DNA from 2 places in the Chitinophaga caseinilytica genome. Region 2 is predicted to be linked to the other one. Evidence: riboswitches for the same ligand, from Rfam matches in the RefSeq annotation. Region 2 holds a riboswitch; the other holds the start of a gene.
The links. A riboswitch is a leader RNA that binds a small molecule or an ion and turns the genes downstream of it on or off. The one in region 2 is predicted to bind cobalamin.

Region 1 (5,330 bases), 2.7 Mb from region 2:
ATGTCTTTGAGCTCGGGCAGATAGTCGAACACGGAGGCGATGCTGGCGGAGAAGGAAAGGTCGTAACACATGGGATCAGGTTTTTTCGATGTCGGAAAAGGGTATTTTGATTTCTTCCTGTTTCGTTTTCAAATTAAGGAAAAGTTCGCCAAACTGGATGAATAGCGACACGTGGAGGTCTTCCTTCCGGTCGGGCTTCCAGTTGGTATGTGCGCGGACGTACTGTTTGATAGCCGCTCCCGTTGCGGGATCGGGGCTCCATTTACGTTTGGCGAGCAGGCTCACGTAGATGGCGTATCCGTCGGGTTGTGCGGCGGCGGTGAAGAGGCGTTCGCGGTCGGCCGCGTCGTTCCCGTCATACACGCGCCGCTGCGGATCGGCGGCGATGGCTTCCAGGTGCGCCCGTGCTTCCCCGATATTCCGGTACGCCGAAATGAGGAACGCTGCCTTCAGCGAAGGGTGCATGCCGCGGGGGTATTGCTGCCTAACGAACCAGCGGTGCCCCGCTGCCAGGAGCCCTTCCAGCACCGCGGGCCGTAATATGGCGAGCGGGTTGTGCATCAGGTAGCGCTATGTTGGGTCATTGCTTTCATCATTGGGCGTATCTGTTAAGTATGTCGTCATTCATTCCGCTTTCGCTTTGATGATTTCCTCCAGGCGCGTGGTGTAGCATGGCGAAAGCCGCTCCTGCCGTAGCGCCCATTTCTTGTTGCCGCCCTGCACCGCGAAGCGCAGCACGGGTTTGCCGGCAAAGTGCCGCGTGATGCCGTCGAGCGCCTGCATGAGCTTGCGTTCCTTTTCGTGATCGGTAGATTCGAAGAGGTTTTCCTGCACCTGCGAATCCGGCACCAGGTCCATCGCTACAATACCGGTTTTCTTGTAATTATACCCCGGCTTGAAGATGCGGTCGAGCGCCAGGAGCGCCTGGCGGATGAGCTCCCGCGTGCTGCTGGCGGGTACGGGCAGCCGGAGGTTCACGGAGCGGTGATATTGCGCGTCCTGCCCGCGGAAATTATTCGTTTGTACGAACACCTGGATGATGCTGGCCCGCGAGCCCTGTGCCCGCAGCTTCTGCGCGGCCACGGCGGCGTAATTGGCGAGGGCTTCGCGGATATCGTCCTTTTCGGTGAGCAACTGCCCGAACGAGCGCGCCACGCACACCGCTTTTTTCGCCGGCGCCGATTCTTCCATCCCGATGCTCGGAATGCCGCGCAACTCATGCACCAGACGCAGGCCCTGAACGGTCAGTTCCCGCCGTGCAAAATCATCGGGCACGCGGGATAGGTCGAGCGCCGTGTGGAACCCTTTCTGGTGGAGCATGGCGGCGTATTGCGCACCGATGCCCCAGATGTCTTCCACTTGCGTGGCGGCGAGGACGGCCGTGGTTTTTTCGGGCGAGTCGAGGACGAGGAAGCCTTCGGGCAGTTTGGATTTTTTGACGGCGCGGTTGGCCATCTTGGCGAGGGTTTTGGTGGGCGCCACGCCAACGGAAACGGGTATCCCGACGTTGTGCAGCACGCCCGCGCGGATGGCCGCCGCCAGTGTAGCGGGGGAAGCATGGCCCGCGACATCGAGGAAGGCTTCGTCGATACTGTAGACCTCCATTTCCGGCACGAAGCCGGCGAGTACCTGCATCACGCGCTGCGACAGGCTGCCGTACAAGGTGTAATTCGAGGAGAAGACCGCGACCTGGTGCCGCTCCAGCATTTCTTCCATGAAGAAGGCCGGCGCGCCCATGCGGATGCCGAGGGCTTTGGCTTCTTCGGAACGGGAGATCACGCAGCCGTCGTTATTGCTGAGCACCACCACGGGCCGGTGAAGGACGGCGGGGTGGAAGAGCCTTTCGCAGCTTACGTAAAAATTATTGCAGTCAACCAGGGCGATCATAATGCTAAGTTCATTAGCAAATGTAGCTAAAAATATTGGCAAATCATCCGAAGTGCGCCACGATCGCATCGGCGATGCGGCCTACCAGCGCGGAATCTGGCGGAGTAGGGCCCTGGGAGATGGCGCGGAGGCTGTCTTCCTCGTCCAGCTCGAAGATCACCAGCCCGTCGCCCGTATCCACATGAAACGCCATGCCGTAGCCTTTCACGAAAGGCTTCACTTCGAAGCGGCGCTCGTCCACCGAAATGGTAAAAATATCCATGGGGCAAATATCCGCCTTTCCGGGTATAAATACCTGATGCCGGTTGGTACGGGGTGGATGATACAAATGAATGGGTGTATGAAGATGGAGTGGGGATTTCCTGACCGGCGCCGGTCACTTGCTGGGGGAGCCGTGACCGGAGGGCCGGGTGAGGAAAGAAAGAAGAGGCGCGTCAGTTCAACAGCGCCTGGATTTTTGTGGTCAACTCGAGTGGACTGAAAGGCCTTATAATGATTTCTTCCGCTTCCATGCCGAACCAGGAAGAAATACTGTCCATAACGAAATAGGCGGGCAGTATCATGATAACAGGCAAACTACGCCGCCCGCGCTGGGCGCGCAATTGCGCTGAAAGTTCATCTAAATGGGGGAAAGGCAGCTTCAGATCGGCGATCACCAGGTCGTAATCATACGAGCCCAATAACATAGCCGCTTCTTTTCCGTTGTATGCCAGATCTGCATGGTGTCCTTCCTTCTTAATGATCAGCTCTACTACATGGATCATTAACAAATCGTCTTCAATTACCAATATCCTTTTCATATACGAGTCGCTGTTACCCACTGCAGCGCAGGCATACGAAAGCCTGCCGCAAATAATACGGTACGTTTGGTACATGCTGCTAAAGTGGAAGTTTCAATAAAAATAGAGGCGAGTATACAGGTATACGTCTGAATCTTTTATATGGCTTTCCGGTAATATTCAATCTACTAGGTATAAGCCGGTCAGACCCATATTTGCACATACTGTGCCAAAGTTTTTATTGGTTAATGCGCATTAACAAGCCCGCTTGATAGGTTTTGAATGCGGACATTCCTATCTTTGGTCCCGAGTTCTTTACCCAATTCATATTTTCCATAGCGTGGTAGCCGGCGAAAGCCGGATTTAAAAAGGAACCGTGTGCAAATCACGGGCTGTCGCGCAACTGTAAGTAACTGCCAGAGTTACCGCCCAAGGCGTTCATTGTCCTGACCTGAACAGGATGAGAAGAACGGCGGTAATGTTACAAGCCAGGATACTTGCCCGCTATGAAAGATCTTGCTTTCGCGATTTGAAGCAATGGTCGGGACCGTCATGGGCAACATATGCCCCGCCGTTCCATGCCTACTCACATTTCCTGAAAGCGTACGAAAACCGTAAGGAGCATTAATCCACATTAATGTCTTAAAAACGTTTTTGCTATGCTGAAACACACCCTCGGCTACCCGCGCATGGGAGCCCAACGCCAGCTCAAAAAAGCTTGCGAAGCGTACTGGCAAGGCCGCATCGGCCGCCAGGAACTGACCGTCGCCGCTCAACGCCTCCAGGAAGAACAATGGCGGCTGCAACAAGCCGCAGGGATGGACCTCATCCCCTGCAACGATTTCAGTTACTATGATCATGTGCTCGACATGTCGCTGCTCGTCGGCGCCATCCCCGACCGGTACGCGCCCGTGGTCACAGACGTGCCGCAGAACACCGAAACCGATCTCGCATTCGCCATGGCACGCGGATGCCAGGAACATGGCCTCGATCTCACCGCCATGGAAATGACCAAGTGGTTCGACACGAACTATCATTACATCGTGCCGGAATTCCGGAAAGACCAGTCTTTCCGCCTCTTCTCCAACAAAGTGTTCAACGCCTTCGACGCAGCGAAGCACCAGCTCGCCGCCACACCGAAACCCGTGCTGATCGGCCCCGTTTCTTACCTGCTGCTCGGCAAGGAAAAAGAACCCGGGTTCCACCGCCTCAGCCTGCTGCCCCGGCTGCTCCCCGTTTATATCGAAGCCCTGCAACGCCTGCGCGACCGCGGTGCCGCCTGGGTGCAGCTGGACGAGCCCTTCCTCGCCACCGATCTCCCCGAAGGCGCGGCGGATGCTTACCATTACGCCTACACGGAGATTGCGAAACATTGCAAAGGCCTCCGCACCATGGTGACGACCTATTTCGAAGGGCTCCGCGACAATGCGGAACTGGCCGCCTCGCTGCCCGTGTGCTGCCTGCACATCGACCTGGTGCGCGACCCCGCGCAGCTGGAACAGCTCCTGCCGCTGCTGCCGCCGAAAATGTCGCTGTCGCTGGGCGTGATCGATGGAAGGAATATCTGGAAAAACGATTACCGCCGCTCGTTGCCATTCATTCAAAAAGCGGTCGGCCAGTTAGGGGAAGACCGGGTGATGATTGCTCCGTCGTGCTCCCTGTTGCACACGCCGGCCGACCTGGCGCTGGAAACGCAGCTCGATGAAGAACTGAAATCCTGGATGGCGTTCGCCAAACAGAAGCTGCAGGAAGTGGCGGAACTGGACAGGATATTCCATGGCGAGGCGGCCTTGCTGGCGGCCAACGAAGCGGCCATCGCCGCGAGGGGCGCATCCACACGCATCCACAAACCCGCCGTGAAAGCGCGCGTGGCCGCCATTTCGGAGCGCGATGCGCAGAGGGCTTCCGGCTTCGTGTATCGGCAAACATTGCAGCAGCAAAGGTTCGGGCTGCCGATGTACCCCACCACCACGATCGGTTCTTTCCCGCAAACGGCGGATATCCGCGCGCTGAGGGCCGCATTCAAAAAAGGCGATCTTACGCAAGCGCAATACGACGGATCGCTGGAATCCGCTACCCGGGAAACGGTGCGACTGCAGGAAGATATCGGGCTGGATGTGCTGGTGCATGGCGAATTCGAGCGGAACGACATGGTGGAATACTTCGGGGAAAAACTCGAAGGGTTCGCGTTCACGCAACATGGCTGGGTTCAGAGCTACGGCAGCCGTTGCGTAAAGCCACCGGTTATTTTCGGTGACGTGAGCCGCGAACAGGATATGACCGTTCGCTGGTCGGTGTTCGCGCAATCGTGCACCGCGCGGCCGATGAAAGGTATGCTGACCGGGCCGGTCACCATTTTGCAATGGTCTTTCGTCCGCGACGATCAGCCCCGTTCCGAAACCACGGCACAAATCGCCCTGGCGATCCGTGATGAAGTGGTGGCGCTGGAGCAGGCGGGGATCGGCATCATCCAGATCGACGAGCCCGCCATCCGGGAAGGTTTGCCCATCCGTAAGGCCGACCGGGAACAGTATCTCGACTGGGCCGTGCGCGCCTTCCGGGTTTCCGCGTCGGGCGTGCAGGACGGAACACAGATCCACACGCACATGTGCTACAGCGATTTCAACGACATCATCCGCCATATCGCGGAAATGGACGCAGACG
Region 2 (5,330 bases):
CTCCGGATCGAGGCGCGAATTGCCGATGTCGGTATAGTAGAGATCATTGAACGTCGGCATGCGGAAAATATGCTTGTAGAACCCCTCACCCTGAAATCCTCCTTCCCGAACGGCTGCCACGCCATCACGACCGAGGGCGTGAATTCCCTTTTCGGCCCGGATGCGGCATTCTTCTTCACGCTTTCGTTCATGATCGTTGCCAGCATCGCCGCCTGCGCGCTGAACCGCGGTAAGGTGACGGACGTGCTGAGCGCCCCCAGCACCGTATGCCGCCGCGGATAGGAGAAGTTTTTCAGCGATGCGTTCAGGAGATTGAACTGGTAGTCGGTCGACAGGCCGGCCGTCCACCAGTTTTTGATGGTAAACTGTTGCGCGAGGGAAATGTAGGCTTCCTGTTGGCGGTATCGGTTGTCGATGCGCAACAGTTGCGTATCCGGCGCCAGGTACCGCGTGAAATCCTTTGCGTATTTGGCATTGAGCAGCAGGCTGTATTTCCGGGAAAGGTCTTTGCGCAATTGTCCCTGCCAGAAAAAGTTGCGGTCCCACTGCCGGTCGATATGCCCGAACACCCCGTTCACCACGAACCCCGGCAATCCGCGTTCGGAGCCGTAATAATAGAGCCGCGAGTGCCATTCGCCGGAAGGGATCCGGCCGTGCAGCGAGGCTTCCAGGCGAAGGGCGTCTACTTCGCCGTTCCTGCGCATGGCCGTGGTATCGTAACCGTTCTCTTTCCGGTAACGGAACTTGTATTGACCGCCGGCATGCACCCATTCCGAGCTCAGCGAAAGCGTTACGCGGCCCGACAGTTTCCGATGATACAGCAAGGATGGATTAAACAGACTGAACGATCCCCCCTTCACCGTTCCTTTCAGGTGGAAACGCTCACCCGGCTTGAATTCCGGACGGAGCGGGGTGAGATATATGGCGGCGGAGGCGCTGTAGTCTTTCGCGGGTTGGAACGTATTGCTTTTTTGTCCGTTATAGAGCGATACGGCCTGCATGTTCTCCATGGAGAATTTGCCCAGGTCGATCTGGCCGTTCTGCGCATTCCCCAGCTGGATGCCGTCGTAAAACACTGCGGTGTGGTTGGTGCCCATCCCGCGGACGTCCACCGTTTTCAAGCCGCCCACACCTCCGTAATCTTTGATCTGCAAACCCGAGAAAAACCGGATGGCATCGGCGACCGATTGCGCGCCGAGTTTTTGCAAAGCCGCGCCCTGCAGCGTCTGCCCCGGTGAAATCTCGCGGACGGGCCGCGGTGCGGTGATGTGGACTTCCTTTAACTCACGGACCTTCGCGGAATCCATGGCCTGCTGCGCGGAAGCACTGCCTGCAAGCAGCAGGCAGGCTCCGGAACAGCGGATTTTCCAGTAGGATTTCATGGCTATGGTTGAATAACGGTCATGGCAGGGAAGTACCATCCGTCGTATCGGATCGTTTTCTTCAAAGCGCCGGTTTGTGCGTTGTAGAACAGCACGCGGTTCTCGCTTCCGGTATACGGGCCATTGATCGTCGTGATCACGAGCTCATCGGTATGATGGTCGTAATTCACGCCGGAGCCGTAAAAGTATTGACCGGCGGGCAGGGTGATGAAAGGCGCGGCCAGCGATGCGGCGTTGCCCACCACATACCGGTATAATTTGGTGCCGTATTGCCAGTTGGCGGCGGGCTGGATGATGAAAATGTGGTCGTTGACGGTGGAAGACGCCATCTGAACGCTTCTCCACGCGCCGAAGGGGTTCACCGAAGCGAACGGCATTTTCACGGAATCTTTCACGAAGGTGGTGGGGTGAACGGACATGAGGAGCGAATCCTTCGCGCCGTAAATCCGCCCGTTCTTGCCCGTCACAAAACCGACCGTAGCCTTGAAAGGCTTGCCGGCCACGGCATACGTGGTGGCGTTGAGCACGATCATGCCGTCGTTATTGCTATGTGCGAACACGTAGTTCCCGGATTTCACCATGTTGCCGATGGCGCCCGATACACCGGCAATTTTGCTGCCGATGGCGAGGGACGTGAGGTTGATGGGATAAATACCGTCGTCTGCCCCGATGAGGCCACGCGTAGCGTCGAGCCCAACGAAAGACATCGCTTTGCCGGAAACGGCGTTTTCCACGCGGCCGGTTTCCACGAGCGTGGAAGCGTCTGTCACCACCAGCGGGCCGCCGGCTTTCACGACCATGTACAATTTGCCGTTATGGATGGCGCCGTATTGCAGGGTGTTCATTACGCCACCGAGGTTTTTGCCGGGGTTCACGGCATGATAAACCCAGGGCACGAGCGTATCCGCGCCGTATTTGTAGAACCATACGCTGCCGGATTGGGTGCCGAACCAGCCTTCGTTGAGGACGAGCACGCCGTTGGCGTATTGCCCGAGCACGGTGATGTTGTAGACCGCGGAGTCTTTACCGTTGGGCGTGGAAGCGGCGAAGGTGATTTTATAGTCGCCATGCGCGCGGGGTTTGAAGGTGTAGGTGGCCTTATCGCCTACGGGCTCGCCGTTGAGTGTCCAGCGGAAGGAAATCCCCGCGTCCTGCGTGAACTCGGGCTTAAGCTCGAGCTCCTGGCCAACGGCGATGGTTTGTTCCGGTTTGGCGATGTGGACTTTGGGGCCGGAGGGCCTTACATCGTCCGATTTGTTACAGGCAGCTACGGTAGCCATGAAGGCGAGGCCGAGCAGAATGCGTACATGTTGTTTCATATGTTGGTTTATTTGTTTTGAAACAACCATCCGGGAAGCACGCATCATACCCGCAAACATATTTGCAAGTGCATGACGCGGGACGATCCCAACGCGCATGGAGGGTTATACGAATGAGAATATAAATACCTGGTAAAAGGCTTTACATCCCTGGCTTTTCACCCGAAAGCGTTGAATGGTAAATACATGAGGCAGGTCTTCTGGCTCTCCTGCTTTACCGGCTTGCCTTCCCTTCTTTTGGAAAGTGGCATGCAGTGATGCCGGTAAATACGAATGCAGGATTACAGCTACGGGGATAGCTCCGGTTTTGCACCGGATTCCCTTTTAATGCGCGCCCCTGGTGAGGGGTCTGCAACCAAATGCGATGCAAACCTACGGTGTTGGTGGGAATAAAACAAATGATTCGTATCATCGGGGCGTCCAACAAATTTGACTGTTGCCCGTTAATAGAGTGTATGCAACATGATTTCAACTGGGAATTCAACGGCCGGCGGTTCCACGGCATTACGTGGCAGCCGGAACATTACGACCGCGTGATGGTCGTGATCCACGGCATCGGCGAGCACGTGGAGCGCTACGCGCCGCTGGCGGAATTTTTCAATAAGGAAGGGTACCTGGTAACGGGGATCGATCATTACGGCCACGGCAAAAGCGACGGCAAGCGCGGCGATACGCTGAAGCTGGAGGAAATTTTCGATTACCTCGAAGCGTTCCTGCAATTTACGTGGGACGCGCACCCCGCGCCCATGGTGCTTTACGGGCATTCCATGGGCGGCGGGCTGCTGACGGGCCTGCTTCTCCACCGCCAACCCGACGTGCAAGCCGCCGTCATCTCCGCTCCCGCGCTCCTCCTCCCGCAAAAGCCCAACGCATTCCTGCGGGGTATTTTGAAAACAGGCGCATCCCTCCTGCCCCATTTACGCGTCAAAACCCCGCTCGATATCCAAAAGATTTCGCACGATGCGAACGAAGTGGCGAAGTTCGAATCCGATCCGCTGCGCCACCCGTTCGCCAGTTTGCGCCTCATGCATATATTGGTGAGCAATGGATTATGGTGCCTCCGTCACGCCGATCGCCTTCAAATTCCTTCACTGCTCATGCACGGCAATGCCGATAGCTTCACGAGCGTAGACGGCTCGCGTCGGTTCGCGGAAATGGCCCCGAAAAAACTCATCACCTACAAAGAATGGGACGGCCTCTACCACGAAATGCACAACGAGCCCCAGCGCCCGGAAATCTTCCAGTTCATGGCAGGCTGGCTCAGCGCCGTGCAATTACATCCGCTGGATTAATATTCCATTCCTCGTAAATAAAAAAAGGTGAAACCGGATATAGTGGCCCGTTTTCACCTTTTATCATTTGTATCGGAAAATTCAAATAATCAACCCTTCCCCTTCAGGAACCGGTCGAAATACGCACGGTCCAGCGCCTCCCGGTGATCCGGGTGTGCGAGGCCGATGAGCGCCCTGGCGCGTTGTTTCAGGTTCTTCCCGAAAAGGTCCACCGATCCGTATTCCGTCACCACCCAATGGATGTGCCCGCGGGTCGTAACCACGCCCGCTCCTTCCTTGAGGAACGGCGTAATGCGGGAAATCCCCTTATTGGTGACAGACGGCAGCGCGATGATGGGCTTGCCGCCTTCCGACAGCGATGCGCCGCGGATGAAATCCATCTGCCCGCCAATCCCGGAATACTGGTAAGTGCCGATGGAATCCGCGCACACCTGCCCCGTAATATCGATTTCGATGGCGCTGTTCACCGCCGCCACCTTGGGGTTCCGGCGGATGATGGAGGTATCGTTCACATAACTGATGTCCATGACGCGGATGGAGGGATTGTCGTGCACGAATTTGTACAGCCTTTCCGTACCCGTCATGAAAGCCGTCACGGTTTTCCCGGTATTGATCTTTTTCCGCGCGTTATTGATGACACCGCTTTCGATCAGCGGGATCACGCCGTCAGACATCATTTCCGTGTGCAGGCCGAGGTCTTTGTGGCCCACCAGGTTGCGCAGCACCATATCTGGAATGGTGCCAATGCCCAGTTGCAGGGTGGCGCCGTCTTCTATGAGCGCCGCCACATGTTTTCCGATCGCTTCCACGGCGGGCGTTGCCCCGGAAGAATAGTCGACCACCGGCAGCGGGGCTTCGTGCCACACCAGCGCGTGGATCCGGCTGATATGGATGAACCCGTCGCCATGCGTGCGCGGCATATTCGGGTTTACCTGTGCCACTACGTATTTCGCCGTATCCACCGCCGCGCGGGCGATGTCTACCGAAGTGCCGAGGCTCACGTACCCGTGCGCATCCGGCGGAGAAACCTGTATGAAGGCCGCATCCAGCGGGAGAATGTTGCGGTAGAAAAGTTGGGGGATTTCGCTGAGGAAGATCGGCACGTAATCGCCCGACTCGCTGTTAGACACGGCGCGCGTTGCCGCCGAAACGAAAAGGGAATTGAAGAAGAAAGCCTTTCTGCATGCCGGCTGGTCGAAATTGACGTTGCCGAGCGTGGTGATGCTCACCAGTTCCACATCTTTCAGTGCTTCTGCGCGGTTTTGCAGCGCCTGTACGAGCAGCTCCGGCGTGGCGGCGCTGCCATGCACGAATACGCGTTGTCCGGATTGAATATT

Region 1: it holds a riboswitch for cobalamin, as region 2 does, so the genes downstream of both, metE (5-methyltetrahydropteroyltriglutamate--homocysteine S-methyltransferase) here and WJU22_RS18370 (DUF5074 domain-containing protein) in region 2, are expected to answer to the same signal.

What each region holds. Positions count from the first base shown of each region.
Region 1 covers NZ_CP150096.1:662,938-668,267, reverse strand. Annotated here, with positions in the region: gene WJU22_RS02850 (SOS response-associated peptidase) at 1-71, opposite strand, end outside; gene WJU22_RS02845 (hypothetical protein) at 76-561, opposite strand; gene WJU22_RS02840 (Y-family DNA polymerase) at 625-1,887, opposite strand; gene WJU22_RS02835 (hypothetical protein) at 1,931-2,149, opposite strand; gene WJU22_RS02830 (response regulator transcription factor) at 2,322-2,687, opposite strand; cobalamin riboswitch at 2,990-3,185, shown strand; gene metE (5-methyltetrahydropteroyltriglutamate--homocysteine S-methyltransferase) at 3,326-5,330, shown strand, end outside.
Region 2 covers NZ_CP150096.1:4,491,310-4,496,639, reverse strand. Annotated here, with positions in the region: gene WJU22_RS18380 (TonB-dependent receptor) at 1-60, opposite strand, end outside; partial or broken gene WJU22_RS18375 (TonB-dependent receptor) at 1,023-1,307, opposite strand; gene WJU22_RS18370 (DUF5074 domain-containing protein) at 1,385-2,701, opposite strand; cobalamin riboswitch at 2,875-3,076, opposite strand; gene WJU22_RS18365 (lysophospholipase) at 3,157-3,993, shown strand; gene WJU22_RS18360 (acetyl-CoA hydrolase/transferase family protein) at 4,083-5,330, opposite strand, start outside.